Prosthecobacter sp.: one gene and its partner. Each later gene encodes a partner of the first gene's protein in a complex. Links are inferred from orthologs where the notes say so. Each region holds a gene or a part of one and is shown on either strand. Other genes may lie near its edges. The genes, in order: dnaX and dnaN.

Region 1 (3,183 bases):
CGGCTTAACAAGGTGCTGGAGGGCAAAAAGGCAGCGAAGCTGGCCGCAGCAGAGCAGGAGACCAAAACACGCACTTGGCGAGATCGCAAAAAGACCGAGATGCGCAAGGATGCCACCAAGCAAACCGCCCAGACCGCCAAAGCCGGAACGGAGGACGAGCAGAAGCTCCTCGACCTCGTCATCGCCCGCCTGCGTGCCGCGAACCTGCCGGTGAACGACAATCTCGTGAATCGCTGCCTCACCGCGCTCAAGGATGGCGGCGAAAAAGCACTCGCCGAGGTCATCAAGGAGTTTACATCCATGGAAGGAACCTTCGCCGGTCGTGTCACGATGCCGGACAAGACGGGCGCCTCGCTGAGAATCACCATCAAAGGCGGGCGCGTGACCGGCAGTTTCTCGCAGAGCACTTCACAGAACTTGGGCACTGTAAGCACCACCCGCCACTTTGCGGCCACCGTCACTGGCAAGATGGACCTTGCCTCGGGTGCCATTGAAATGCAGGCTAAAGGCAGGATCACAGCTACTGCTACGGCGGACAAAAAGACACAGACTCACAGCATGGAAGGGGAGTGGACTTTCCGCGGCAGCTTCAACGGCAACGGCTACAAGGGGTCCACAGAAATGCCGTGGAGCGTGTCGCATTGAAATGGCGCGAGGATTAGTTTCGTCACCCTGCTCGTTCAAAGTTGCTGTGAATGCGGTGGAAGCTCTTGCTCAGGTGGGCACGTTCGCTAGCCTGACCTCGTGAGTTACCAAGTTTTTGCCCGGAAATACCGCCCCCAGACTTTCGAAGATGTGCTCGGACAGGACCATGTCGTGAGAACATTGAGGAATGCCATCGCCCAGCAGCGGCTGGCGCATGCTTATCTGTTTGTCGGGCCGCGTGGTACGGGAAAGACCTCGACGGCACGTATTTTCGCCAAGGCGCTGTGCTGCAAGGAGGGGCCGAGCATTGATTTTGATCCGAATGACGAGCTGTGCGTCGAAATCGCCGAAGGGCGCTGCATGGACGTGCTGGAGATCGACGGTGCGAGCAACAATGGTGTGGAGCAGGTGCGCGAACTGCGGGACAACGTGAAGTATGCCCCCTCGCGTTGCCGGTACAAAATCTACTACATCGACGAGGTACACATGCTGACGACCGGGGCCTTCAACGCGCTGCTCAAGACGCTGGAAGAGCCGCCGCCGCACGTGAAGTTCATCTTTGCCACAACGGAGCCGAACAAGATCCTGCCGACGATCATCAGCCGCTGTCAGCGTTTTGACCTGCGCCGCATTCCAAATGCAGTGATCGCGAAGCATCTGCTGCACATCGCGAAGCTGGAAAAGGTGAATCTGGATGAGAAGGCCGCATATGCGATTGGCAAAGGAGCGGAAGGCGGGATGCGCGATGCGCAGTCGATGCTGGACCAGTTGGTGGCATTCTGTGGCGAACACATCACCGAGCAGGACGTGCTGGACGTGTTTGGCTTCACTTCCGGCGAAGCGGTCGCGCAACTGGCGCGGCACATCCTCGAAAGCGACACCGTGGGCGCGTTGCGGGCTGTCTATGAGCAGAACGAGGCAGGCAAAGAGCTGGGGCGTTTCCTGGGAGATCTGATCCAGCATTTCCGCACGCTGTTGGTGCAGCAGGCCGATCCTGAGGCTGCGGCGGAAGATTTGAGCCCGGAGGTGATTGAGGAAGTCATCGCACAGGCTGGCATGGCCAACACGGAGCAACTGCTGCGCATCGTTGATGGTCTCGCGGAAGTGGACTCACGCATGCGCTGGGCCAGCAACAAGCGGCTGCATTTTGAACTCGGTGTGATCCAGGCGGTGCAGAGCCTCAATGAAGTTTCGATCAGCGATGTGATTGATGCGCTGGATGGCGGCAGTGGTGCAGGTCTGCCGAAGCAGGCACCGAGGACGCAGCCGACGGTGCAGGTGAGCCGTGCGCCAGATCCTGTGAAAGCCGTCGAACCGGTCAAGCCGCAAGCCGCCGTCGTGCGTGAGGAACAGCCTGCGCCGGTAGCCGCCAAGGTGGAAGAGCCAGAACCGGTGATGCCTGAGCCAGTGGAAGCAAAAGAAGCGGTGAGCGAGACGGATTTTTGGCCGCAATTGGTCACACAGGTGCAGGAACGGCGCCCATTGGCGGTTTCATGGTTGCAGGCCGGCACGATGCTCGGCATCACGCGTAACACGATCAAGGTGGGCTTTCCGCCGACGGAGAGTTTTGCCCGCGACAGCCTGCTGCGGCCTGCGCAGGTGAGTTTTCTCGAATCTATGGCCCAGGAACTTCTCGGCAAGCCGATGAAGTTCGAATTCGTGCTGGATGCGAGCTTGAAGCCGCCTGCGTTTTCCGAGATCGGCCTGGGATTGATGGATGATCCACCGCCCGCTGCCAAACCTGCGTCCACACCGAAGGCGGAGGCCAAACCCGCGCCGAAAGAGGAAGCAAAGAAACCTGCCGCAGCGGTAGAACCTGCGCCCGCCAAGGCCAGCGATGACTTTTACAACGATCCGCTGATTCAAAGCGCGATGGTGAAGTTCAAGGCGAAGCTGGTGCCCGCAGGCTGAGGAACCATTGGCGTTTTGAGGAATGCCGTCTTGGATGGCGGACTCCTCACGCCATGACTTCTGAACCCACCGGCCATCCCCGCGGCATCTACACGCTGTTCTTCACGGAAATGTGGGAACGCTTCAGTTACTACGGCATGCGGGCGTTGCTGGTGCTTTACATGGTGGCCGAAGTGCAACGTGGCGGCATGGGGTTGACGGATGAGATGGCCGCCGCGATCTACGGACTTTACACGGCGCTGGTGTACATGACTGCCTTGCCGGGTGGCTGGGTGGGGGACCGGCTTCTTGGGGCTAAATCGGCGGTGTGGTGGGGAGGCGTCATCATTGCCTGCGGCCATCTGGTGCTGGGCATTCATCGCACCGAGGCATTCTTCATCGGTTTGATCCTGGTGGCGTTCGGTTCAGGACTTCTGAAATCGAACATGAGCGCGCTGGTGGGCCAGCTTTATCCTGAAGGCGGCGCACGTCGTGATGCGGGCTTCACGTTGTTCTACATGGGCATCAATCTCGGCGCGTTTCTCGGCCAGATGCTCTGCGGCTGGCTGGGCGAAGGAGTCGGCTGGCGCTGGGGTTTTTCAGCGGCGGCGGTGGGAATGTTTCTCGGGCTGGTGCAGTTCAAAGCCA
Region 2 (3,301 bases), on another replicon or contig:
GATGACTGCCGAGGAAGGCGGCCTTGGTTCCCGCAAAGACCGGCTCCAGCGCAGTCACAACGCTGCCTTTCACACTGCCCACGTCGGTCACGATCAAATCATCCGCCAGGTCGCATGAGGCGATCTGGCGTGCGATGTCCGGCATGTGCTGGATCGGCATGCACAGCACGGCCAGAGAAGCGTCTCGAATGGTTTCGGCAATGTCGGTGGAGGCAGTGACGGCGGGCAGCTCCCGCCTGACCTCCTGCACGGCGTCCTCACGGCGTGCCCAGACGCGGATTTCCATGCCTGGCATGCGCTGCTGGATTGTTTTGACCAGCGATCCGCCAAGCAAACCGGGGCTGAAGATGGCGATGGAACGTTCGATGGACACGAAGCGAAGAAGGGGAAGGCATTCCACGGCACGAACGGGGTCGGCCAACAGAAATCAAGGCTTCCTCACGCCGCGCTCGATTTGACTGGACGATCCCTGGCGACCGGGCCGGGGATCAAGGCACGCGGAAGATTTTGCCGGTGTATGGGCAGCGAGCCTTCTGGCCGGACTGGAAGTCGCGCACATCAATGGCCTGACCATTTGGATCAAACGGGCTTTTCACAAAGCCGGGCTTGCCCGTAATGCGGGTAGCAAAGGGAATCTCGGCGGGAGCAGGAGGCGGAGTCGGATTGGTGGGCGGAGTGTTGCCAGGAGGTGTGACCGTCACCGGAGGCGGGGCTGTGGTTGCACCAGTCGTTGGTGGAGGTGTGACGTTGTCACCCGTCACTGGAGCATTGGGATTCGGTGGCTGCACTGCCGCAGCATTGGGATCCGCCATGTTCACCCCTTCGAAGTACTGGGTCTGCTCTGGTGGCACGCCATAACGAGGCGGCACATCAAGCGAACGACCACGCGGGCCTCTTGGCGGAGGAGGTGTGGGACCGTAGCATGCGGTCAAACTGGAGGCGATCGCTAACAGCAAGAAGGCTTGCAGGTGACGTTTCATGGCGTGTTCAGGTTGGGGAAAAATGGCGGGATCAGGCGTTCACACGCATGGGCATCAGCACATAGAGGAAGTTCGTGCCGCTGCGCAGCACGCCGGGGCTGATTTCATCAATGAGATGCAGATGAACCTCGTCGGCACTCAGGTTTCGCAGCGGAGCCATCGCAAACTCCGGATTGAAGGCGATGGTGATCGACGCGCCCTTGTAATTGATGGCCAGCGTTTCACGCGCCTCACCCACATCAGGCGAGGAAGCAACGATTTCGACGCTGCCGGGCGTGAAGATGAATTTGATCGAATTGGATTTTTCCGTGACGAGCAATGACACACGTGAAATGGCCCGGAGGAAAGCCTCGCGCTCCAGCGGGATGCGCTCCTTCGATTCGCCGGGGATGACCTGACGGTAGTTCGGGTAGTTGCCGTCGATGAGCTTGCTGACGAGCAGGCTGTCGCCGAGATCGAAACCGACCTGAGAACCGGTGACACGAATGGCCACTTCGCCAGAGTCGCCCAGCAGGCGGGAAAGCTCGTTCACGGCCTTGGTGGGCACGATGATATCGATTTCCTGGCTCTGCGGGAACTCCAGCTCCTGCTCGACCATCGCGAGGCGGCGGCCATCAGTGGCGACCATCGTGAGGGCGTTGTCCTTGAAGGAGAACAGGATGCCGTTGAGCACGTAGCGCGTTTCGTCAGTGGAAATGGCGTAACTGGTCTTGCGCAGGCAATCGCGCAGCACCTGCTGCTCGATGCGGAACTCACGCGCATCATCGAAGCGGGGCAACGCGGGGAATTCCTCGCTGGTAAGGCCGAGCACTTTGAAATAGCTGGGACCGCTGCGGATGGAGGCGACGTTTTTCTCATCGACCTTCACTTCAATTTCCTCCGACGGGAGTTCGCGGATGATGGTGGCCAGCCGGCGTGCCGGGAGGGTGGTGGCGCCGGGCTCATCGACCTCGGCAGGCACTGAACAGGTCACACCGACATCGAGATCGGTGGTGGTGAGTTCGAGCATGCCATCCTTCGCCTTGAGCAGGACATTGGAGAGAATGGCGAGTGTGGTGCGCGAACTGACCACGTGCTGAACCTGGTTGATGGCTCCCAGGAAGGATTCCTTGCTGATGGTGAACTTCATATAAAATGCCTGCTTTGGGGCGATTTGTTAACAAACCCCGATGAAACGGCAAGGATATTGAGCGGAAAAATCCGGGTGTCTAACTGCAATCTGAATTCCTTCATATTCAGGGCGGACTCAGTTTTCGTGGTGAGGACTCAAATCGGGCCGGGACGGAAACGCCAAAAACCTGAGGTTTGGTCTGCGGAACAGGTGATGCCGCCGGGGCCAGATGGTTGAAGAAATCGTCAAAACGCAGGCTGCATTGCAGGCGGCGCTGGCTGCCATCAATCTTCGGATTCACCTGAATGACAGCTTCGGCAAAGGGTGCTTGTGACTTGATCGCCTGGGCACGCGTGCGGGCTTCTTCAAGACTGAGTGTTTTGTCCTTGATGACGGCGTTCAGGTTTTCGAGGGCCGCCTTGGTGACCGGGTGCCATAGCCTGGCCCAGACTTCAGGCGTCACCGTCACCGTCTGCACGTTCGTCCAACGCTTTTCCGCAGGTGTCTCCTGCTCCCAGAATCCAACGATGAGCAGAAAAGCCTCGTCGATCTCAAACTGCCGCAATGCATCTCCCAGGCCAATGGGCGTGCCATGCTTGGCAGCTTTGGGGTTCACGGGAATGCGACCGTGATCAGGATTGGCCTCGGCGGGGATGTCCCATTTTTGCGTGTAATTCTTTGGCTGATAGCCGCCAAAGAAGGTGTCGCGCAGCCATTGCTCAAACAGCAGGCCGTGACTTTGCACTTCGCGCGCGGCGGAATCCGGCGGCAGAATGATGGCGGCCGCCATAAAAAGGATCAGCAGTGGCTTCATGGCGGTGATCCTGTGCGAGGTTTGGTGGAGCATAGCGGGTTCGAACCGCTGACCTCCTGCATGCCATGCAGGCGCTCTACCAACTGAGCTAATGCCCCGGAAATAAAACCGGCTCCCCTTGGATTTGGGGAGCCGGAGACTAGCAAAGGCGTCTGTTTTGACAAGCGCTTATTTCTTCTTTGAAGCACCACCTTTGGTGGGAGCGGCTTCAGGAGCCGGAGCTGCAGGCGCAGGTGCACCCGCCTGAGGCTTCGGCAGTTTCTCATAGATTTTTTTCGACTCGGCCTTGTCAGCATCAGACATTTTGGCTTCGAGCTGGGCGATCACGTTTGCAGTCACATCAATATCCGCCTTGTTGCCGCTGGCTTTGGCAAGGTCATCCGCCTGCTTGGCGTA

Evidence for each region.
Region 2: the proteins of dnaX (region 1) and dnaN are in contact, whole or in part, in a cryo-EM structure (PDB 8GIZ), measured with the Escherichia coli proteins. The link is inferred for Prosthecobacter sp. from one-to-one orthologs.

Annotation. Positions count from the first base shown.
Region 1 is NZ_JAXMIH010000015.1:157,344-160,526, forward strand. Bases 287-3,150 are described here. They hold dnaX (DNA polymerase III subunit gamma/tau), read left to right. Parts: upstream 287-744; coding sequence 745-2,556; downstream 2,557-3,150. Other genes in these bases: U1A53_RS18080 (hypothetical protein), read left to right, coding at 287-645; U1A53_RS18090 (peptide MFS transporter), read left to right, coding at 2,610-3,150. Also shown: more of U1A53_RS18080, read left to right, coding at 1-286; more of U1A53_RS18090, read left to right, coding at 3,151-3,183. UniProt on the Escherichia coli protein: Part of the beta sliding clamp loading complex, which hydrolyzes ATP to load the beta clamp onto primed DNA to form the DNA replication pre-initiation complex.
Region 2 is NZ_JAXMIH010000008.1:673,577-676,877, reverse strand. The notes cover bases 61-3,042. They hold dnaN (DNA polymerase III subunit beta), read right to left. Parts: upstream 2,110-3,042; coding sequence 1,012-2,109; downstream 61-1,011. Other genes in these bases: U1A53_RS11150 (hypothetical protein), read right to left, coding at 2,216-2,905; U1A53_RS11160 (hypothetical protein), read right to left, coding at 489-980; U1A53_RS11165 (prephenate dehydrogenase/arogenate dehydrogenase family protein), read right to left, coding at 61-373. Outside these bases: more of U1A53_RS11165, read right to left, coding at 1-60; U1A53_RS11140 (hypothetical protein), read right to left, coding at 3,074-3,301. UniProt on the Escherichia coli protein: Confers DNA tethering and processivity to DNA polymerases and other proteins. Acts as a clamp, forming a ring around DNA (a reaction catalyzed by the clamp-loading complex) which diffuses in an ATP-independent manner freely and bidirectionally along dsDNA.